Regions from separate parts of the Streptomyces sp. NPDC008313 genome, predicted to be linked through region 2. Evidence: riboswitches for the same ligand, from Rfam matches in the RefSeq annotation. Region 2 holds a riboswitch; each other region holds the start of a gene.

Region 1 (7,544 bases), on a different contig from region 2:
CGACGTGCACCTGCGGGGAGAACCACACCTTGTCGCCGGGCTCCGGTGTGCCGTACGTGACGCGCTCCAGCCGGCGCACCACCGTGTCGGCGGAGGGGGACGCGGACCCCAGCACCTGGCCGACGACCGCGTGGCCGTCGTCGCCGCTCAGCCCGTAGGTGCCCGGCCGCAGGGAGGCCAGGTGCCGGGTGAGGGTGACGCGGCCCGCCGCCATGGAGTGCAGGGTGAGCCGGGGTTCGGTGGGCAGCGGTCTGCCGGGCGGCGCCTTCAGGGCGGCGTCGCTGGCGAACCGGCCGGCGGCCACGGAGGCCGCGCCCGCGGCCAGGACGACGGTGACGGCCGCGGCCGTCGCGGTGACTGTGCGCACCGGTCCAGTCTCGTGGCGAACGCCGCCCCGGGCCAGTGGAACGGCGCCTTCGGTATGAGGCCCGCCGGCGGCGCACCCCCTGCCGGCCCGGCCCCCGACCGCCTCCGGCCCCGTACGGCTCCGCCCCCCCGGGCCCGCCGCGCTACCCGGGTTGCCCGTACCCCTTCAGCCGCTCCGCCGCCGCGTCCAGCTGTTCGAGGGAGAGGATGTTCGGGGAGAGGCCGGGGACACCGGACGCGGTGAGCCAGACCCGGCACATCCACTCCAGCTGGGCGGTGCGGTCGTAGGCCTGGTCGAGGGTGTCGCCGTAGGTGACGGTGCCGTGGTTCTGGAGCAGGCAGCCGGAGCGGCCGTCGAGCGCCCGGAGCATGGCGCGGGCCAGCTCCTCGGTGCCGTACGTCGCGTACGGGGCGACCCGGACCGGTCCGCCGAGGGCGCCGGCCATGTAGTGGATCAGCGGCAGTTCCCGGACGAGCGTGGAGACGGCCGTGGCGTGCACGGCGTGGGTGTGCACGACGGCGCGCGCGCCGGTGGTGCGGTAGACGGCGAGGTGCATGGGCAGTTCGCTCGTCGGCGCGAGCGAGCCGAGCACCTGACGGCCGTCGAGGTCCACGCCGACGGCGTCGCCTGGCGCGAGCCGGTCGTAGGGCACACCGGTGGGCGTCACCAGCACGGTGGCGCCGACCCGCACCGACACGTTGCCCGACGTGCCGACGACCAGGCCGTCGCGTACCGTCCTGCGGGCCGCCGCGACCAGTTCCTCCCAGCCGCGCCGCAGCGCCTCGCGCCCCTGCGCGGCCTCACGGCCCTCCCCCGCGCCCGGTGCACCCCGCGCGCCTCGGCCGTCCCGTCCGTCCACCGCGTCCCGCCGCTCCTCAGCCATGTCAGCCATGGCGCGATCCTGTCAGGCCGGGGCGGCGGGCCGGTGGCGACCGGGGGACATTGCGGCCTCGTCGGCGCGCCCTCCAAAGGGATATAAGCGTATGAAACAACCTGTGTGAGTGACCGATCGACGACTGGCCGACGCCCCCCACGACCGACCGGACCCCGACGACCCGCCCGCCCCCTCCTCCAGACGCGTCACGGGCCTGACCGCCGCCTGCGCCGCGGCGCTCGCCCTCGGCACCGCCGCCCTCACCGCCCCGCCGGCCGCGGCATGGGACCTGCCCCTGGGCCACGACGTCTCCTCGCACCAGCGGAACGTCGACTGGGCCGGCGCGAGGGCCAGGGGCGCCCGGTTCGTCTACGTCAAGGCGACCGAGTCCCGCTCCTACCGCAACCCCTTCTTCCGCGGGCAGTACAAGGGGGCGCGCGACGCCGGACTGATCCGCGGCGCCTACCACTTCGCCCTGCCCGACAAGTCCTCCGGCACCGCCCAGGCCGCGTATTTCGTGCGGCACGGCGGCGACTGGCGCCCGGACGGCCGGACGCTGCCTCCCGCGCTGGACATCGAGCGCAATCCGTACGGCGCGAAGTGCTACGGCCTGGGCAAGAAGGCCATGGTCCGCTGGATCAGGGCGTTCAGCGACGAGGTGCTGCGGCGCACGGGCCGCCACCCGGTGATCTACACCAGCACGGACTGGTGGAACGACTGCACCGGCCGCAGCAAGGCCTTCGGCCCGGACCACGCCCTGTGGCTGGCCCGCTACAGTTCCGCCGGAGCGGGCCGCCTGCCCGCCGGGTGGTCGCACTGGACGTTCTGGCAGTACGCCAGCAGTGGACCGCTGCCCGGCGACCAGAACCTCTTCAACGGCTCCCGGGCCGCGCTCGAACGCCTGGCGAGGGGGTGACCCGGCACTCCTTTCGGGCGTCACGCAGGCGTGACGCGGCTCACAGAAGGTTCACGAAGCGTCAGCGGAACCCAATATTCCGTCTGTGTTCGAGCCTCGCGCCCCGATTCCGCCACATACGGAGGGACGGGACCCTGTTTTCCGCCACCCCGGCGCCCGCCCCAGTTCATCTTCCGTTCACCCAGGTTGCCTACGTTCCTGATGCCACTGACGTCCAACAGAAGCCTGGGTAAATGGAAAACATCACGCTCCTCCTCGGAATCGTGATCGTAACCGCCCTCGTGTTCGATTTCACGAACGGTTTCCACGACACAGCCAACGCGATGGCCACCACCATCTCGACCGGTGCTCTGAAGCCCAAGACGGCGGTGGCCATGTCCGCCGTGCTCAACCTCGCCGGCGCCTTCCTCTCCGTGGAGGTCGCCAAGACGATCTCCGGCGGCATCATCGACGAAGAGGGCATACGGACCGAGGTCATCTTCGCGGCGCTCGTCGGCGCCATCCTCTGGAATCTCCTGACCTGGCTCCTGGGTCTCCCCTCCAGTTCCTCCCACGCGCTCTTCGGCGGCCTCATCGGCGCCGCCGTGATGTCCGCGGGCTGGTCGTCGGTGAACGGCTCGACCGTCATCACCAAGGTCCTGCTCCCCGCGGTCGCCGCGCCGCTCGTGGCCGGACTCGCCGCGCTGCTGGCCACCCGCCTCACCTACCGGATCGGCCGCGGCACCGACGAGAAGGCCACCGCCAAGGGCTACCGCGCGGGCCAGATCGCCTCCGCCGGCCTGGTCTCCCTCGCCCACGGCACCAACGACGCCCAGAAGACGATGGGCATCATCACCCTCGCCCTGGTCACCGGCGGTGTGCTCGCGCCCGGCTCCAACCCGCCGCTGTGGGTCATCGTCTCCGCCGGCACGGCCATCGCCCTCGGCACCTACCTGGGCGGCTGGCGCATCATCCGCACCATGGGCAAGGGCCTCACCGAGCTCGCGCCGCAGCAGGGCTTCGCCGCCCAGACCAGCGCCGCGACGGCCATCCTGGCCTCCTCGCACATCGGTTTCTCGCTCTCCACCACCCAGGTCTGCTCGGGCGCCGTGATGGGCTCCGGCCTCGGCCGCAAGGGCGGCGTCGTCCGCTGGTCGACCGCGACCCGGATGTTCGTCGCCTGGGGCCTGACCCTGCCGGCCGCCGGCCTGGTCGGCGCGGGCGCGGAGTTCCTCACCAAGCAGGGCACCTGGGGCATCGTCCTCACCGGCACGCTGCTGGTGGCCGGGTCCGGCGCCATCTGGGTCCTGTCCCGCCGCCGCCCGGTCACCGTCGACAACGTCAACGACCGCGACGACGAGCCCGCCGGCGTCGTCACCACCGCGATCGCCGCCGTCACCCCGCCGCCCGCGGGCGTCGCGGCCGGCCCCGGCGCCGAAACGGCCGACGACGCGCTGAAGGCCACCATCCCCGCTCCGGGCCCCGGGCCCGCCGCCGAGCCCACCCGCCCGGCCACGGTGTAAGGAACGATCACCATGCACATCGACTGGGCAGCCCTCGGCTCCGTCTTCGGAGTCAGCCTCGTGGTCACCGTCGCCCTGGTGGGCTTCTTCACCCTGGGCATCATCGGCCTCACCAAGCGCGAGTCCGCCTCCGAAGGGGGCGGCGGCGCCGCCCTCGCGGTCACCGGCGCGTACGCCTGCTTCGCCGCCTGCGCGGCGGCGGTGGCGTACGGCATCTATCTGATCGTCGCCTGACGCCGGGTCATGGGCCGGGAAACCGGCCGTCGGCCGGTTCCCGGCCGTCGTGGGGTGCGGGACGGATCGACGTCCCGCACCCCACGCGCATGTGGGCCTTCGCACACTCTCCCCTCGCAGGTCAACAGCGAGTTGACGGGTGTTCTCGCCCCGTGGTGGACTGCCAACGCCATTACGGCGGCAGAAGAGGAAGCCGGTGCGAATCCGGCGCGGTCCCGCCACTGTCACCGGGGTAGTAAGCCCCCGGGAGCCAGGAACTCTCACCGCCGGTCTCGTCGAACCAGGGCGCGGACACCCTGAGTGAGGACCTATAGCCATGCGCGGCTGCCCGCTGCCGGTCTTGCCCAGCAGTACCTCGTGTACACGGATTCCGGCTCCCTCCACGGCCGGCTGACCGCATGCGTGCCGATCGCGTCTTCGCGTACGGCGCCACCGCCGGACTCCTCGGCGACCTGCTCCTCGGCGATCCCCGCCGCGGGCATCCGGTCGCCGCGTTCGGGCGGGCCGCCGGCGCCGTGGAACGGGCGCTGTGGCGCGACCACCGGGGGTGGGGCGCGCTGCACACCCTCGTGTGCGCCGGTGGCGCCGTCGGTGCCGCGGCCGTCGCCGCCCGCCGCGCCCGCCGGTCCCCCGCCGCCTCCGTCGCGCTGACCGCCGCCGCCACCTGGTCCGTCGTCGGCGGCACCTCACTGGCCCGCGAGGCCACGGCGATCGGCGACGCGCTGACCGCGGGCCGGGTCGACGCCGCCCGTGAGCGCCTGCCCCATCTGTGCGGACGCGACCCGCAGGCGCTGGACGCGGACGGCATCGCCCGGGCCGTGGTCGAGTCCGTCGCCGAGAACACCTCCGACGCCGTCGTGGGCGCACTGGTGTGGGGCGCCGTCGCCGGGGTGCCCGGACTGGCCGGCTTCCGCGCCGTGAACACCCTGGACGCCATGGTCGGACACAAATCCGCCCGCTACCGGCGCTACGGCTGGGCCTCGGCCCGCCTCGACGACGTCGCCGGGTGGCCCGGCGCCCGCCTCACCGCGGCCCTCGCCGTCCTCGCCGGCGACGACCCGCGCGGCGCCGTGCGCGCCTGGCGCGCGGACGCCTCCCGGCACCCGAGCCCCAACGCCGGTCCCGTCGAGGCCGCCTTCGCCGGCGCCCTCGGCGTACGGCTCGGCGGCACCCTCTCGTACGGAGGCCGGGTCGAGCACCGCCCCGTGCTCAACGGCGGCGGACGCCCCGTGGAGGCGAAGGACATCGAGCGGGCCGTACGGCTGTCCCGCCGGGTGGGCCTGCTGGCCCTCGGCGCGAGCGTCGCCGGACGCCTGCTGGCAGGCAGCGGGCGCGCGCCGGGCCGTGGGCCGGGGAAACGGCGGGGGACGACGGCGCTGACGACGGGTACTGGAACGGGACGGGGAGGGACGGCATGAGCGGCGGACTGCTGGTCGCCGGTACGACATCCGACGCGGGAAAGAGCGTCGTCACGGCCGGGATCTGCCGGTGGCTGGTGCGGCAGGGGGTGAAGGTCGCCCCGTTCAAGGCGCAGAACATGTCGCTGAACTCGTTCGTCACCCGCGAGGGCGCGGAGATCGGGCGGGCGCAGGCCATGCAGGCGCAGGCGGCACGCGTCGAGCCGACGGCGCTGATGAACCCCGTCCTGCTCAAGCCGGGCAGCGACCGCAGCAGCCAGGTCGTGCTGATGGGCAGAGCCGTCGGCGAGCTGACCGCCCGCGGCTACCACGGAGGGCGTCAGGAGGCGCTGCTCGGCACGGTCCTGGAGTGCCTGGCCGAGTTGCGGGGCACGTATGACGCGGTGATCTGCGAGGGGGCCGGCAGTCCTGCCGAGATCAATCTGCGCCGCACCGACATCGTGAACATGGGCATCGCACGCAACGCGCGGCTGCCCGTGCTCGTCGTCGGCGACATCGACCGGGGTGGCGTGTTCGCCTCCTTCTTCGGCACCGTCGCGCTGCTGTCCCGGGAGGACCAGGAGCTGGTCGCGGGCTTCCTCGTCAACAAGTTCCGCGGTGACGTGTCCCTGCTGGAGCCCGGCCTCGACATGCTGCACGGCCTGACCGGACGCCGCACGTACGGCGTCCTGCCGTTCCGGCACGGCCTCGGCATCGACGAGGAGGACGGCCTGAGGGTGTCCCTGCGCGGGACGGTCAGGGAGTCCGGGACCGCGGCCCCGGCGGGCGAGGACATCCTGCGCGTCGCCGTCTGCGCCGTCCCGCTGATGTCCAACTTCACCGACGTCGACGCGCTGGCCGCCGAACCGGGCGTCGTCGTGCGGTTCGTGGACCGCCCCGAGGAACTCGCCGACGCCGACCTCGTCGTCGTCCCGGGCACCCGGGGCACGGTCAATGCCTTGGAATGGCTGCGCAGACGCGGCCTCGCGGACGCGATCTCCCGTCGGGCCGCCGAGGGCCGCCCCGTCCTCGGCATCTGCGGCGGTTACCAGCTCCTCGGCGAACACATCGACGACGAGGTCGAGTCGAGGGCGGGCTCCGTCGGCGGGCTCGGACTGCTGCCCGTCCGGGTGCGGTTCGCCCGCGAGAAGACGCTCACCCGGCCCGTCGGCACCGCCCTCGGCGAAAGCGTCGAGGGGTACGAGATCCACCACGGGGTCGCCGAGGTCACCGGTGGCGACACGTTCATCGCCGATGACGAGGGACGCCGCCTGGACGGCTGCCGGGCCGGCTCCGTCTGGGGCACGCACTGGCACGGCTCGCTGGAGTCGGACGGCTTCCGGCGTGCCTTCCTGCGCGAGGTGGCGGCCGCCGCAGGCCGCCGCTTCGTCCCCGCCGACGGTACGTCGTTCGCCGCGCTGCGCGAGGAGCAGCTGGACCGGCTCGGCGACCTGATCGAACAGCACGCGGACACGGACGCGCTGTGGCGGCTCATCGAGTCCGGCGCTCCGCAAGGACTGCCCTTCATCCCACCGGGAGCGCCCGCATGAGCACAGTGTTGTTGTTGTCGACCGCCGACACGGACCTGCTGGCCGCCCGTGCCTGCGGCGCCGGCTACCGGATCGGCAACCCGACCCGTATCGACGTCCGGGAGGAGCTGCCGGAGCTGGTCGCGGGCGCGGACGTCGCCGTCGTACGGCTGCTGGGCGGCAAACGGGCCTGGGAGGACGGGCTCGCGGCGCTCAAGGCGTCCGGCATCCCGACCGTGCTGCTCGGCGGGGAGAGCGTGCCGGACGCGGAGCTGATGGCCGAGTCGTCGGTGCCGGCCGGGGTGGTCGCGGAGGCGCTGCGCTACCTCGTCGAGGGCGGCCCCGCCAACCTGGTGGAACTCGCCCGGTTCCTGTCCGACACCGTGCTGCTCACCGGCGAGGGCTTCGACGAGCCGCGGAAGATGCCCGAGTACGGCGTCCACGGCTCCCGCGTGTTCCAGGAGGGCCGCCCGAGCGTCGGCGTGCTCTTCTACCGCGCCCACGAGCTGTCCGGGAACACCGCCTTCGTCGACACCCTGTGCGACGCGATCGAGGCCCAGGGCGCCAACGCGCTGCCGGTGTACTGCGGTTCGCTGCGCGGCGCGGACGCCGGGCTGTACGAGCTGCTGGCCCGGGCCGACGCCCTGGTCGCCACCGTCCTCGCGGCCGGCGGCACGCACGCCTCGCAGGCGTCGGCGGGCGGCGACGAGGAGGCGTGGGACATC
Region 2 (7,544 bases):
CGCGCGGTCGGTGGGTGCGGGTGTCGCGCCCGGCGACGGTGACCCGGCCGCGCAGGGTGCCGCCGGTGAAGTGCGGGACCAGTCCGCCGACCGCGCCCAGCACCGTCGACTTCCCGACCCCGGAAGGGCCGACGAGCAGGACCAGTTCGCCCTCCGGCACCTCGAAGTCGACGCCCCGGACGGTGGGTTCGGCCGCACCGTCGTACGTCACGGAGACATCCTCGAAACGGATCATGAGGATTCCTTGGCAGTCGGGGCTGTCGGGGCAGGCGGGGCGGTCGGGGGCGTCGGGGGAGTGGGAGTGGGCGCGGGCGCCGGGGCGACCAGGGCCGGGAGCAGGCCGAGCAGGACCGAGGCCGCCGGCCACAGGGGCAGCGACGGCGCCGTCAGCGGTACGACCCCCGGGTGCAGCGCCGCCGGATCGTGTGCGCCGGTCACGATCAGCAGCGCCGCCACCGCCACGCCCGAACCCGCCACCAGCCACGCCCGTACGCCCCACACGTCCGGCCGGTACCGGGTGCGCGGCGACCGGCGCCCGCCGAGCGCGAGCCCGCCCAGCGCGGCGGCGAGACCGGCCGGGAGCACCGCCGCCCCGTACCGGCCGCCGTCGGCGGTCAGCAGCCCGTACGTGCCCACGCAGACGCCGAGCAGACCGCCCAGGGTCAGCACGGCCGTGGTCCGCCGTACGGCGGGCGACACCTCCACGGTGCGCCCGTATCCGCGCGCGTCCATCGACGCCGCCAGTGCGACCGAACGCTCCAGCGCCCCCTCCAGCACCGGCAGTCCGACGTGCAGCAGCCCGCCGAGGCCCCGGTCCGGGCGCCCGCGCAGCCGGCGCGCGGCGCGCAGCCGCCGGCCGTCGGCGATGAGGTTCGGCGCGAAGGTCAGCGCGACGACGACCGCGACCCCCGCCTCGTAGAGCGCGCCCGGCAGCGACTTGAGCAGCCGCGCCGGGTTCGCGAGGGCGTTCGCCGCGCCCACGCAGATGAGCAGCGTCGCCAGCTTCAGCCCGTCGTACAGGGCGAAGACGAGCCCCTCGGCGGTGACCCGGCCGCCGATCCGGACGCCCTGGGCCCAGTGCGGCAGCGGGACCTCGGGCAGGGTGACGACGATGTGCGTGCCGGGGATCGCCGATCCGAGGAACACGGCGAACGCCAGCCGGATGCCGAGCACCACGAGACCCAGCCTCACGAAGGCCCCGTACGAGCGGGCCCAGGGCGCGTCCGTGCGGCGCGCGGCGACGACGTATCCGGCAGTGCCGACGAGCAGGGCGAGCAGCAGGGGGTTCGTGGTCCGCGACGCGGCGGTGCCGAGGCCGAGGGCCCACACCCACCACGCCCCCGGGTGCAGCGCGTTGCCGCGGTGCGCGCGGGGGGCGAGGGGGTGACGGCGGCGCCGCGCGCGTGCCCCGCGCGTGCCGGGTGCCCCGGCCGTCGCGGACACGCCGGGGGCCGGGGGCGGCCGCGTCGCCGTCGGCGCGGGTGGAGGCATCGTCGTCACGCTGCGTCCCGTCAGCCGCGGCGGCGGCGTGTCTGCCAGACGGCCGCCGCGCCGAGCACGGCCACCGCGCCGAGGCCCGCGAGCAGGCCGACCGACGGACCGCCGTCGTCGTCGCTCGCGGACGCCGCGGGGGCCGAGGACCCCTTCGCCCCGGAGGGCGCCTTCCGTCCGGAACCGGAGACCTGTTCGCCGCAGCCGGTCCTCGGGTAGCCCGCGATCGCGCACAGCAGGGCGTTGGTGTCGTAGCGCAGGGGCTTCGCCACGGAGGCGAGGGCCTCCGCGGTCGTCGCGTCCGGACCGACGCTCGCGCAGGCGGTGCGCGCGGGCGGCGGGGTCTCGCCGCCCGGGGCGTCCGCCGCCGTGCCGAAGTCCAGGACGAGCGCCACCCGCTTGCGGCCGTCGCGCGGCTCGGTGTCCCCGCAGACGGACGCGAAGTCGGCGTTGCCGCGGGGCTTCGACGCGTCCTGCGAGTTCTCGCTCACCGAGAAGCGGAAGCCCTGCACGTCCCCGTCGGACGGCCGGGTGAGCGACGGGCCCTGCGTGGCGTACGTCCAGCTGCCGCCGTCGAGGTCCCAGAACGACCAGTAGCGGTAGCCGGCCGCCCGCGCCTGCCCGGCGCACGCGAGGAGGAGCAGCAGGGCGGCCAGGGCGAGAGCGGTGCCCGGGAGGCCGCCCCGTCCGCCGCGGACGCGGGTCACGGCCGGTTCTTCCTGTTGCGGCCGGAGATCAGGAAGCCGATGCCGATCCCGGCGACCAGGCAGACGCCGACGAACCACCAGACGCCCATGCCGCCGTCGTCGTCCTTCTCGTCCTTCTCGTCCTTCTTCTTCTCGTCGCCCGAGGGCGTGGCGGCCGAGCCGGCCGCCGCGGGCGCCGGACCGGTCGCGTTCAGCTGCTCGACCAGGTCCGCGCCGCCGAAGTCACGCGGGTCGGCGCCCGCGGCGCGCGCCGCGAAGATCAGCTGCGCGTAGGCGGCGGGACCGGACTTCTCGGCCCAGCTCGCGGAGTTCTTCTCCAGCCAGGCCAGCGGCTTCTTCGTCTCGGACACGAAACCGGCGGCGGCCAGGGCCACGACGGCGTCCGCCGTGTTGCCGTAGTCGGGCTGGTCCACCTTCGCGCCGGCGAGGGGGGTCGTCAGACGGCCGTCCTCGGCGAGGGCGTCGGCGAGGTACCGCGCGCCGTTGCCGGCCGCGATCCGGGGTGTGAACGAGTCGCCGTCGGAGCACTCGGATCCCTGGGCCGCCGCGCCCGCCTTCCCGGCCCCGGGCGCCAGCCCCTTGCCGAGGCTGCCGGACACGCCCGCAGCCGTGGCGTCCGCGTTGGCGGCGACCTTGCCCTTCTTGTCGGGCTGGAAGGCGAACGCGCCGCCGCCGTCCTCGTCGCAGGGGACGGTGAGGGCCAGCAGGGCGTCGTACGGGGTCTTGTCGTCCTTCGACGGCACGTCCTCCGGGTCCGTGCCGGCGGCCACCAGGGCCCCGATGACCACGGCCGTCGAGTTCGTGTCGCTGGCGCCGCCCGGGGTGTAGCCCCAGCCGCCGTCCTTGTTCTGCACGGACTTCAGCCACTTCACGGCCGCGCCGGTCACGGAGTCGTGGCCGCCGAGCGCTTCGAGGGCCTGGACGGCGGCGGCGGTGCTGTTCGTGTCGACCATCGTCTTCGCGTCGCACTTCGCCGACGCGTCCGCGCGGTACGGCGCGAAGGCCCCGCTCTCGCACTGCTGCCCCGTCAGCCAGTCCACGGCCTTCGCGGCGGGGTTCACGCCCATCGTGTCCTGGGCGAGCAGCGCGAGCGACTGCCGCCAGACACCGTCGTAGGTGGGATCACCCGTGCCGTACAGGCCGGACGGGAGCGCCGTGGAGGGAGACGGGGACGCGTCGTCGGCGTGGGCGGCGGGCGCGACGGCCGCGCCGATCACGGCGGTGGCGGCCAGTACCGCTGCGCTGCGGCGAACGTTCATGATCGGCGGGTGCCTCTCCCTGCGGGGGAGCCGGGCAGCACGGGCACCCTCGGGCACCGGGCGGCTCCGGCCCCGTATTCCTCGACGGTGCCGGCCACCGGCGGACTGCCGGTGACGCGAGCCGCTCACCCCCGTACGGAGCGGTCCGGCTGACCGTCCCGGAGGACGGTTCACGGTTGCGGGTCAGCGCCGGAATCGCACCGGCTTTCCCCCGTACGGGTGTGAGGACGACCCACTCACTGTACCGGCCCGTAGGAATCGCCCGGCGGTGCGTCCCGCCGGACCGGATGAGCACCGGCGGCGGGCGGCCCCGGCCCCGGCCCCGGCATGAGCATCGGTGGCGGGCGGCCCCGGCACGAGTACCGGCGGCGGGCGGCCTCGGCCCCGGCACAAGCACCTCGCGCCCCCGATGATCAGCCGAGCTCGACCACCGTGTCGGCCAGCACCGGCGTGTCGTCGCGGTCGGCCGCGCTCACCGCCACCCGGACCCGCCCGGCGGAGTCCGGACGCCACATCCGTACGCTCAGCGTCTCGCCGGGGACGACGACCCCGGCGAACCGCGTGCGGTACGCGCGCACCCGCGCCACCTCGCCGTCCAGCAGCGTGTCGACGACGGCCTTGAGCGTCATCCCGTACGTGCACAGGCCGTGCAGGACCGGCCGGCCGAACCCGGCGCGCCGGGCGAAGTCCGGGTCGGCGTGCAGCGGGTTCCAGTCGCCCGAGAGCCGGTAGAGCAGCGCCTGGTCCTCCCGTACGTGCCGCTCCACGGTCCGTACGGGCGGCCCGGCCGGTGCTTCGGGGCGCGCGGACGGGCCGCGGTCACCGCCCCAGCCGCCCTCTCCCCGGACGAAGACGTGGGCCTCGTCGGTCCACAGCGGTCCCTCGGCGTCCGCGACCTCGGTGCGCATGACGAGGACCGCCGCCGTGCCCTTGTCGTACACGGCCGTGATCCGCGAGGTGGCCGCGGCCCGGCCGGTGACCGGGACCGGGCGGTGCAGGACGAGGCCCTGCCCGCCGTGCAGGACGTGCGCGAGGTCCACGTCGATCCCGGGCCTCGCGAGCGCGGCGGTCACACCCGGAGCGCCGCCGCCCGCGACGGTCGCGAAACTCGGCAGGACGCGCAGCCGGGACTCCAGGGTGTAGCGCAGCTCACGCGGGCCGGTCGCGGGCAGGCCCGCGCCGATGCCGAGGTGGTAGAGCTGGACGTCCTTGTGGTCCCAGGCGATCTCGGCGACGCGGGGTGCGGCGGCGACGGCCTCGGCTGCGTCGATGGGCATGGTTCTCCTGATGCTCTGGTCCTCGGATGCTCTGGTCTTCAGATGCTGCGGTCCTGGGATGCTCTGGTTTTCGCGGGCGGCGACCCGGGACATTTGTCCTGCCGGAGTCCGGACAACCGAATCTTCCTGGCTCCGGGGGCCGCGCCCTAGCGTCGTACCCATGACACAGACAGGTGGGAAACCTCCGGCCGTGTCCTTCACGGGGGCGGTCAAGACCTTCGGCGCCGTGCGCGCCGTCGACGGAGTCGATCTGGAGATCGCGGGCGGGGAGACGGTGGCGCTGCTCGGGCGCAACGGCGCGGGCAAGTCCACGGCGATCTCGCTGCTGCTGGGCCTGGACGAGCCCGACGAGGGCCGGGTCGAGCTGTTCGGGGCCGCCCCGGAGCGGGCCGTACGCGCCGGGCGGGTCGGCGCCATGCTGCAGGACACGCGGCCGGTGCCCCGCGTCACCGTCCGCGAACTGGTCGCCTTCGTGGCCAGCCGCTACCCGGCGCCGATGGCGGTGGACGACGTGCTGGAGCTGGCGGGCGTCACCGCACTGGCCGGGCGCCGGGCCGACCGGCTCTCCGGCGGACAGGCCCAGCGGGTCCGGTTCGCGGTGGCGCTCGCCGGGAACCCGGCGCTGCTCGTGCTCGACGAGCCGACCGCCGCGCTGGACGTCGAGGCGCGGCTCGCCTTCTGGGACTCGATGCGCTCCCACGCGCGGCGGGGCCACACCGTGCTGTTCTCCACGCACTACCTGGAGGAGGCCGACACGCACGCCGACCGGATCCTGGTCATCGACCGCGGCCGGATCGTGGCCGACGGCACGGGCGAACAGCTCAGGCGTGCCGCGGGCGGCAGCCTGGTCTCCGTCGAGGCTCCCGTCGGCCCGGCCGGCCCGGGCGGTGTGGCCCCCTCGCCCGACGAGGTCGCCCGGACGCTGGCGCTGCTGCCAGGTGTGGTGTCCGTGGAGATGAGCGGAAGCCGGGCCAGGCTGCGGACGGACGACTCCGACGCGACCGTGGTCGCCCTCGCCGAGCGGGGCGCGATACGCGGCCTGGAGGTGGCCCCGGCGTCGCTGGACGACGCGTTCCTCGCCCTGACGGGCCCCGGAGCGCCCCACCACCACGCGGACACCCGCACCCCTGCCGGCACCCGCACCCCTGCCGGCACCCGCGCCGAGGCCGGCATCGGCACCGCCGCTCGCACCGCCACCCGCGCGCCTCGACCGGACAGAGAGACGGTGTGATGTTCGCCTACCTGAGACTCGAAGCGCGCCGGACGCTGCGCGACCCCGGCTTCGTGATCGGCGGCGTCGCGATGCCGGTCGTGATGTACCTCCTGTTCACCAACCTCGGCGAGAACGACGGCGCCTGGAAGACGATGGCGATGGTCGGCATGGCCGCGTACGGCGCGGTGGGCTCCGCCCTCAGCACCGGCGGCGCGGTCGCCGAGGACAGGGGGACCGGCTGGCTGCGGCAGCTCGCCGTCACGCCGATGACACCGCGCGAGGTGGTCCTCGGGCGTGCGCTGACCGGTTCCGTGACCGTGCTGCCCGCCATCGCCGCGGTGCTCGCCGCGGGCGGCCTGCTCAACGGCGTACGCCTGGACGCCTGGCAGTGGGCGGCGATCGCGGTGCTGCTCTGGCTCGGCTCCGTCCCCTTCACCCTGCTGGGTCTCGGCAACGGCTACCGGCTGACGCCGCAGACCGCGGGTGTGGCGAACATGGTCTGCAACCTGGGCCTCTCGATCGTCGGCGGACTGTGGTTCCCGGTCGACCTGTTCCCGGCGTGGCTGCACTCCCTCTCCCGCTGGACCCCCGCCAACCGCTTCGCGCAGCTCGGCACGTCCGTCGCCGACGGACACGCGCCCGCCGCGGGCGCGGTCACGGTGCTCACCCTCTGGCTGCTGCTCTTCGGCGCGTACGCCGCGACGTCGTACCGTCGTGCGGCGCGGACCGCCTGATCGGAGACCCCCACCATGTCCTGGATGCGCACGACGAGTCGCCGGCTGTGCCGCCTGGGTCCGGCCCGTCCGGCCCGTCCGGCCCGTCCGGCCGGGGAGCGGGCCCCGAGGAGGTTCGGACGGACGGGGCCCTCGCCCACGGGCTTCTCGCTGCTGCCCTGGCTCCTGCTGGGGATGGGCGCTTGCTCGAACCTGCTGCGGGGCGGGACGGCGAACCCGTGGATCGGCGCCCTGGGCCTGCTCACCTTCAACTCGCTCTATGTGTACGTGATCTTCCGGGCCTTCCTGAAGGTCACGCGGGAGGCCCGCTCGACCCGGGTGGCCCTCGTCCTGATGACCGCGGTGACCAGCGGGCTCGCCTTCGCGTACGGCGAGAACTGGCTCTACTTCTTCCCGCTGCTCGGACTGGCCGCGGGCGCGGTCGTACGGGGCCGGTGGCTCGGCTGGACCGCCGTCGCGCTGACCGCGCTCGGCGCCGCCGTCGCCCAGCTGCGCGGCGGGACGGCCGCCGCGGTGAACGTCGCGTACGGCACGTTCCTGTCCACGATGGTGACCGCGGCGATCCTCTCGCTCACCGAGACGGTCCGCGAACTGCGCGCCGCCCGCGAGGAGCTGGCCCGCCGGGCCGTGGAGGAGGAGCGGCTGCGCTTCTCCCGCGACCTGCACGACCTGCTCGGACACACCCTCTCCGTCGTCGTCGTGAAGTCGGAGGCGGCCCGGCGGCTGGCCCACCGCGATCTGGAGGCCGCCCTCGTCCAGGTCACGGACATCGAGTCGGTCGGACGCCAGGCGCTCACCGAGATCCGCGAGGCGGTCACCGGCTACCGGGAGGGCAGCCTCGCCACCGAGCTCGACCGGGCATG
Region 3 (7,544 bases), on a different contig from region 2:
CGATCGCGGCGATGATCAGACCGGGCGAGGCGCTGTACGACATGATCGGCGACCTCCTGCTCCGCCCCGGCGCCCGCAGCCGCGACTACGTCCGGCAGGACACCGTCCGCGACCTGTTCCGTCTGCAGACCGAGAGCCCGGGGGCCCACGCCGCCGAGCCCCTCTGGTCGCTGCTGATGCTGGAGACCTGGCTGGCGGCGCGCCACCTCACGCTTCCCCTGCCGCCTTCCCCGGCCCCGTCCGCCTCCCCCGCCCCGCCCGCTTCCCAGGCCACGCCCACTTCCCGAGCCCCGTCCGCGACCCCGTTCCCGACCGCAGGAGAGAGCCGATCATGACCGACACGCCCACGCCCGCCATCACCTCGATCCTGGCCGGCGTCACCAAGGACGACATACGCCGGGACCCGTTCCCGCACATCGTGATCCACGACGCGCTGCCGCAGGACCTGTACGACGCGCTGGCGAAGTCGATGCCGACCGCGGAGTACATCGGTGAGCGGATCGGCAAGCCGATCACGTCGAACGAGCGCTACAACTACATGTCCGAGATGATCCTGGGCGACGAGACGATGGCGCGGGTCTGGAAGGACTTCGTCACCTACCACTCCTCGCCCGCCTTCTACGAGGAGTTCCTCGACCTCTTCCAGGAGGACCTGCTCGCCAACCTGCCGAAGGCCGAGGAGCAGCTCGGCCCGCTGCGCGACCTGCGGGTGGGCCGCCGCCGCCGGGACACCTTCGACACCCACGACATCCTCATGGACTGCACGGCCGTCATCAACTCGGCCGTCACCGGCAAGCCCTCGGCCTACCGCGGCCCGCACGTCGACAAGCCGTACAAGCTCTTCGGCGGCCTGTTCTACATGCGCCTGCCCGAGGACGACGCCGTCGGGGGCGACCTGGTGCTGTACAAGTACCGGACGCAGGCGCACAAGTTCCACACCAGCGCCTCCGAGTACGGTGACAACCGCTTCGACATCGACCCGAGTTACGTCGAGGAGGTCACCACCGTCCCGTACCGGAGCAACACCCTGGTGATGTACCCGATCAACCCGCTGGCGCTGCACGGCGTCTCGGTGCGCGCCCTCACCCATCACCAGCGGCGCTTCGTCGCCCTCGTCGGCGACCTCCAGCACCAGCTCTTCGACCTCGCGCTCTGAACGGAACGGAAGCACCGTGATCCCCTTCGACCAGCGCACCGGGAAGATCTGGTACGACGGCCGGCTCGTCGACTGGCCCGACGCCACGCTGCACGTCCTCAGCCACGGACTGCACTACGCCTCCAGCGTCTTCGAGGGCATCCGCGTCTACGGCGGCAGGCCCTTCATGCTGAGGCAGCACATCGCGCGACTGCGCTCCTCGGCCCGCGTCCTCGACTTCGACCTCGAACACGACGACGAGGCCCTGCACACCGCCACCCTCGACGTGGTGACGGAGGCGGGTCTCACCGACGGCTACATCCGCATGAACGCCTGGCGGGGCTCGGAGGTCATCCAGACCGCCGCGCTCAAGACGTCCGTGCACACGTCCGTGGCCGCCTGGGAGCTCCCGGAGGGCTACTACGCGGCGGCGGACGCGCTCGACAAGGGCATCCGCCTGACGACCGGGCGCTACCGCAGACCCGGCCCCGAGGGCGCGCCGGTCAAGAGCAAGGCGGCCGGCAACTACATGATCGGGACCGTGAGCAAGAACGAGGCGCTGCGGGCCGGCTACGACGACGCGCTGCTCCTGGACGACCGGGGCGACTTCGTGGAGGCGACCGGCGCCCATCTGTTCTTCACCAAGGACGGCGCGCTGTTCACGCCGACGACCCGGTGCACGATCGACGGCATCACCCGGGCGTGCGTGATGGCGATCGCGCGGCGCGAGGGCATCGCGTGCACCGTCGGTGATCTGGCGCCCCCCTTCGCCGGGGAGGCGGACGGCGCGTTCGTCTGCGGCACCGCGTGCGAGATCCTTCCCGTCGCGCGGATAGACGAGCACCACTACGACCTCGCCGGCAACGAGGTGATCCGGCGCGTCGTCCACGGTTACCGGGAGCTGGTCGCGGGCCGCGGCGACGTGCAGGTCCCGGACACCTGGGCCTGAGACCACCGGCCGGTGCGACGAACGAAGAAGTAGGCCCCCTGACCCGGGAGCCGTGAGAGCAAGGGCACGTGCATGGGAGCGGTAGAGGCTCTGGAGAAACTGGCGCCGGTGGTGCTGGCCTTCGGTTGCGGGGTTCTCCTCGCGAGACGGAAGGTGGTGCCGGCCGAGAGCTCCAAGGTCTTCGCCGACTACGCCTTCCTCTTCGCGGTGCCGTGCTTCCTGTTCGGCAACATCTACGCGAGCGATCTCGGTGCCCTGTTCGACTGGCGGGCCATCACCGGTTACGCGTCCGCGGCCCTGGTCGCGGCCGTGCTGACCGGTGCGCTCGCCAGGGCGTTCGGCGTCCGCGACCCGCGCGGTGTGGCCCTGCGCATCATGGCGGCGGTCCAGGTGAACACGGCGTACTTCGCCGTACCGGTGTTCATCATGCTGTTCGGGAACGCGGCACCGATCTTCCCCGTGCTGCTCTTCCAGGTCTGCGTGCTGTCCCTGATCGTCATCTCGATCATGGAACTGGGCCGCCCGGAGCGCGTCGGCGGGCCGGGGAAGCGGCTCGGCGCGGCCGTCGTCGCCTCCCTGCTGACCCCGGTGGTGATCGCCTGCAACGCGGGGATCGTGCTCAACCTGCTGCCCGTGCGGCTGCCGGGGGTCGTGCTCGACTCGTTCGCCTTCGTGGGCGACAGTGCCTCCCCGGTGGCCCTGTTCGCCCTCGGGCTGCACCTCGGCGGGTCGGGCCTGAAGGTGCGCGGCACCACGGCGGAGGAGATGTGCATCATCGCCTTCAAGTGTGTGGCGTTCCCGCTGCTGGCCTACGCCGTCTGCCGGTACGGCTTCGGTGTCGGGGGCGACTGGCTGAAGTACCTGGTCCTGATCGCCGCGATGCCCGCTCCGCAGAACCTGTTCATCTTCGCCCAGCGCTACGACGTCGGCGTCGAGATGTCCGCCTCCCTCGTGGTGAAGAGCTCCGTCGTCGCGCTGCTGCTGCTCCCGCTGTGGATGCAGTGGGTGGCGCACACCGCCTGAGGGCCGCCCCCGGACCGGCGCCCCGGGCGAACCCTCCATCGACAACCGCTCATCGAAAGGCAGAACCGTGCCCCAGACCATGCAGCCCACCCGAATACACGTCCGGCAGGTGGCCGGCCGCATCGGTGCGGAGATCTCCGGCGTCGACCTGCGCGAGGACCTGGACGACGCGACGGTGGCCGAGATCCGCCGGGCCGTCCTGGCCCACCGTGTCGTCTTCTTCCGCGGCCAGGACATCGACCATGCCCGGCACATCGCCTTCGGCCGCCGCTTCGGCGCCCTCACCCGGCGCCCCGGCACGAAGCACGGCGTGCATCCCGAGGGCCACCCGGAGATCCTCACCGTCGACCCGAAGGCCGACACCGAGCGCTACGGCGCGGACTTCGAGGAGCACTACCGCCGCAAGTGGGTCTCCCCGCTCGCCGGCTGGCACAGCGACCTCACCCAGGCCGTCAATCCGCCCGACCTGTCGATCCTGCGGGCCGAGCGGACCCCGGAGTTCGGCGGCGACACCCAGTGGACGAACACGGTCGCCGCCTACGAGGCCCTCTCCGCCCCGCTGCGCGCACTCGTGGACGGGCTGACCGCCGAGCACGCCTTCTTCAGCGCGGTCCACCTGCGCCACTCCGACGAGCGCGACCGCGGCATCCTCAAGATCTACTGCGAGGACCCGCAGGTCGCGGTGCACCCCGTCGTCCGCGTCCACCCGGAGACCGGTGAGAAGGCCCTGTTCGTCAGCCCCGGCTCGACGACCCGTGTCACCGGATTCAGTGAACTGGAGAGCCGCCACCTGCTGGACCTGCTGTTCCAGCACCTCACCAGCGCCGAGTTCACCGTGCGCTTCCGCTGGGAGCCGGGCAGCATCGCGTTCTGGGACAACCGCAGCACGTGCCACTTCGCCCCCACCGACTTCGGCCACCTCGACACCGACCGCGTCATGCACCGCGTGACGGTCCTCGGCGAACCGGCGAAGGGACCGACCGGCTTCGTCTCGCAACGCGTCGAGGGCGAGCCGCTGCTGCCCTGGTAGCCGGGGGGGCGCGTTCAGTCCGCGCCGGGCGCGCAGTGGTCGAGAAGCGCCCCGGTGCGTGAATCCGTCAGCCGGTAGCGCACCACACGGCCGTCCTTCTCTCCCGCCACGATCCCCGCCGTGCGCAGCAGCCGCAGGGCCTGGGAGACGGCGGGGTCGTTCATCCCCGTCGCGATCGCGAGGTCCGAGACGGCGAGCGGACCCGCCCGGTGCAGGGCGAGCAGCAGCGCGAGGCGGTGCGGTTCGGCGAGGAGGGAGAAACGGTCGGCCCAGGTGCGTACGTGCCCGGGCTCACCGATGGCGGCGACGGCGTCACAGACCCGGTGGCCGTCGATGGAGCGGCGGTCGGCGCGCTCGGCGGGGACGAGGTGCATGGCGTCATCCTCGCAGCAGGGCGCCGGTCCGCGTCCACCACGGCCCGGCTTCCGCGTCCGCCACGGCCCGGCTTCCGCGTCCGCCACGGCCCGGCTTCCGCGGGGCCCTGCGGCCCGGCGGGAGCCGCGGGGCGGGCGGCGGCGCGGCCCGCCGGGCCGTCAGCTGCCCGGGTACCGCACGCCGTTCGGCGTTTCAAACCCGATGTGATCTTCGATACCTGCGCAGGTACGCAGCTTTGCAGCGGAGGGCGCGGGTGCCTACGGTTGGCGTTGCCGTGGTGTTCGGGAAGACCGGTGACGGCCTCTTCGATGTCGGAGGGGCCCAGGCCGGAGCGGCCCTCGCCACTGTGATCGGGCCTCGGGGCCAGGTCCGTACGCACGCGTCGGCACGCGCGCGTACGACGTGACCCGGGGCGCCCCGTTCCACTTCGGCCACTGGCCGCCTCACAGGCGGCCGGGAAGGCGGGACGGTGCGGACCCCCGTCAGCCAGGAGACCGGCCACGGCATCTCACGAAGTGATCCACGAGGTGCTGGAGCGTGAACACCATGACCCTGCCCGACCATGTCTCCTTCCGCTGGCGGCGCGAGGACACCGTCCGGACCGCCGTACTGCTGGCGGTGATCGCCGCCCTCCACGTCGTCGCCTTCGGCGTGCTGTTCCTTCTGGTGGTGCCGGAGCACTACCAGGTCGGCTCCAAGGCGTTCGGTATCGGTCTGGGGGTGACCGCGTACACGCTGGGCATGCGGCACGCCTTCGACGCGGACCACATCGCCGCGATCGACAACACCACGCGCAAGCTGATGGCCGACGGCAAACGGCCGGTGTCGGTCGGCTTCTGGTTCGCGCTGGGGCACTCCAGCGTGGTGGTGGTGCTGGCCGCGCTCATCGCGGGCGGCACCCAGCTGGCCGGCCGGATCATGAACGAGGACTCCAGCACCCATCAGACGCTCGGCGTCATGGGCACCACCGTCTCCGGGTCCTTCCTCTACCTCATCGCCGCCCTCAACCTGGTGGCCCTGACCGGCATCCTGCGGGTCTTCCGGGCGATGCGCTCGGGCACGTACGACGAGGCCGAGCTCGAGTCGCACCTGGACTCGCGGGGCTTCATGAACCGGATCCTGGGGCGTTTCACCAAGTCCATCAGCCGCCCCGGCCAGATGTTCCCGCTCGGCTTCCTCTTCGGGCTCGGCTTCGACACCGCCACCGAGGTCACGCTGATGGTGATGGCGGGCAGCGGCGCGGCGGCCGGGATGCCCTGGTACGCGATCCTGTGCCTGCCGCTGCTGTTCGCGGCCGGGATGAGCCTGTTCGACACCCTGGACGGCACGTTCATGAACTTCGCCTACCAGTGGGCCTTCTCCAACCCCGTGCGCAAGGTCTTCTACAACCTCACGATCACCGGTCTGTCCATCGCCGTGGCCTTCGTCATCGGCACGATCGAACTGGTCGGGGTGCTCCACGAGAAGCTCGCCCTGAGCGACGCGGTCACCGGCTGGATCGCCGAACTCGACCTCAACAACGTCGGGTTCATCATCGTCGGGCTGTTCGTGGCCGTCTGGGCGGCCGCCCTCGCGTACTGGCGGCTCGCCAAGGTCGAGCAGCGGTGGGCGGTGCGTGCCGCCGACGGGAGCTGAGGCCGGCGGGCGGGCGGGGGCCGGCCCCGCACCGGCCGGCGGCGCCCGCTCCCCCGGCCGCCGGCCCGGTCCGTACGGGCTGGTCCCCCCGGGTGAACGCCGTGACCGGTGAGGGCGCGGGCGCGTTGAAGGGGGAGTGCGATCGCCCCCGCGACCGCACTCACCGAGTCAGAAGGAGAACGTGATGTCTCGCATCGCGAAGGCAGCCGTCGTCGCTGTCGGTACGGGTGCCGTCGTGCTCGGCGGGGCCGGTCTGGCCCTGGCGGACGCGGGTGCCGGGGCCGTGGCCGCCGGTTCCCCCGGAGTCCTGTCGGGCAACGTCGTCCAGGTCCCGATCCACGCCCCGATCAACGTGTGCGGCAACACCGTCAACATCGTCGGCGTGCTCGACCCGGCCTTCGGCAACACCTGCGTCAACGACGACGGTGACGACCGGCACGAGGCCCACCACGACAGCAAGAACCACGGCAAGCGCGGCCACTGACGGCCGTGGACACGAAGCGGCCCCCGGCGGTTCAGACCGCCGGGGGCCGCTTCGCGCGTGGACGAACGCCGTGGTCCGTCAGCCTTTGAGGGGGACCCCGCCGAGGAGGCGGCCCGTGCCGCCGTTCGCGTTGAGGGTGTCCGTCACGCCGCTCACGGAGTGCAGCATGGAGCTCTGGTTCTCCGTGTCCAGGAGGTTCGGCTGGGACTGGAGACCGCTCACGTCGAGGGGGCCGCCGGCGACCGGGTCGAGGCCGCCGTTCAGGCTGGTCGGCGTGAGACCGGTGACGCCCTGGGCAAAGGCGGGTGCGGCGGCGGTGGCCATGACCAGCGACCCGGCGACGACGGCGGCGGCCTTCAGGGACTTCATCGTGTTCCTTTCTTCGGCGACCCGTGTCACCGGAGGGAGTTGTCTCGGACCCGGCCTCGTACGCGCCGGGTCTCGCACTGCGCTCTGGTTAACGAGTCCCGGCCCCGCCGGAAACCCCGTGCGGGCAAGTTTTCCGCGGCCCGTCCCACGTCAGGGGTACGCGGGGGACTCGGGCGGCCTCGGGTGAATCGGGTGGCATAAGACAGCCGTGGGGGGGGGGGGGGGGGGGGGGGCGCCGGCGGGGGGGGGGGGGGGGGTATGTCCAACTACACCCCCCGCGGGGGGGGGGGGGGGGGGGGGGGGGGGGGGGGGGGGGGGGGGGGCCCGGGGGGGGGGGGGGGGGGGGGGCCCCCCCCCACGGCGGGGCGGGCGACTGCTTCGCCTCAGACACCGCTCCCTTGGGTCAGGAGGCCGACGGGGCCGCCGGGATCAGGGCCGGCAGCGTCGTCACCGTGCCCGGCGACGTGGTCACCGTGCTGGGCGTGGTGGCGGCGCCCGGCGTGGTGGCGGTGCTCGGCGTGGTGGCCGTGCCCTGCTCGGCCGC

The links. A riboswitch is a leader RNA that binds a small molecule or an ion and turns the genes downstream of it on or off. The one in region 2 is predicted to bind cobalamin.
Region 1: it holds a riboswitch for cobalamin, as region 2 does, so the genes downstream of both, ACFY93_RS27590 (cobalamin biosynthesis protein) here and ACFY93_RS29500 (prenyltransferase/squalene oxidase repeat-containing protein) in region 2, are expected to answer to the same signal.
Region 3: it holds a riboswitch for cobalamin, as region 2 does, so the genes downstream of both, ACFY93_RS09215 (HoxN/HupN/NixA family nickel/cobalt transporter) here and ACFY93_RS29500 (prenyltransferase/squalene oxidase repeat-containing protein) in region 2, are expected to answer to the same signal.

The regions. Positions count from the first base shown of each region.
Region 1 is NZ_JBIBFR010000024.1:63,712-71,255, reverse strand. It holds gene ACFY93_RS27615 (alpha/beta fold hydrolase) at 1-367, opposite strand, end outside; gene ACFY93_RS27610 (class II aldolase/adducin family protein) at 510-1,250, opposite strand; gene ACFY93_RS27605 (GH25 family lysozyme) at 1,456-2,157, shown strand; gene ACFY93_RS27600 (inorganic phosphate transporter) at 2,391-3,659, shown strand; gene ACFY93_RS27595 (hypothetical protein) at 3,672-3,893, shown strand; cobalamin riboswitch at 4,032-4,174, shown strand; gene ACFY93_RS27590 (cobalamin biosynthesis protein) at 4,292-5,311, shown strand; gene ACFY93_RS27585 (cobyric acid synthase) at 5,308-6,840, shown strand; gene cobN (cobaltochelatase subunit CobN) at 6,837-7,544, shown strand, end outside.
Region 2 is NZ_JBIBFR010000028.1:2,343-9,886, reverse strand. It holds gene ACFY93_RS29515 (ATP-binding cassette domain-containing protein) at 1-235, opposite strand, end outside; gene ACFY93_RS29510 (energy-coupling factor transporter transmembrane protein EcfT) at 232-1,491, opposite strand; gene ACFY93_RS29505 (SCO2322 family protein) at 1,512-2,198, opposite strand; gene ACFY93_RS29500 (prenyltransferase/squalene oxidase repeat-containing protein) at 2,195-3,457, opposite strand; cobalamin riboswitch at 3,578-3,715, opposite strand; gene ACFY93_RS29495 (MaoC/PaaZ C-terminal domain-containing protein) at 3,871-4,734, opposite strand; gene ACFY93_RS29490 (ATP-binding cassette domain-containing protein) at 4,895-5,965, shown strand; gene ACFY93_RS29485 (ABC transporter permease) at 5,965-6,681, shown strand; gene ACFY93_RS29480 (histidine kinase) at 6,697-7,544, shown strand, end outside.
Region 3 is NZ_JBIBFR010000005.1:203,556-211,099, forward strand. It holds gene asnB (asparagine synthase (glutamine-hydrolyzing)) at 1-335, shown strand, start outside; gene ACFY93_RS09190 (hypothetical protein) at 332-1,156, shown strand; gene ACFY93_RS09195 (aminotransferase class IV) at 1,173-2,084, shown strand; gene ACFY93_RS09200 (AEC family transporter) at 2,157-3,107, shown strand; gene ACFY93_RS09205 (TauD/TfdA family dioxygenase) at 3,175-4,137, shown strand; gene ACFY93_RS09210 (metalloregulator ArsR/SmtB family transcription factor) at 4,152-4,511, opposite strand; cobalamin riboswitch at 4,771-5,030, shown strand; gene ACFY93_RS09215 (HoxN/HupN/NixA family nickel/cobalt transporter) at 5,059-6,147, shown strand; gene ACFY93_RS09220 (chaplin family protein) at 6,332-6,631, shown strand; gene ACFY93_RS09225 (hypothetical protein) at 6,710-7,000, opposite strand; gene ACFY93_RS09230 (hypothetical protein) at 7,404-7,544, opposite strand, start outside.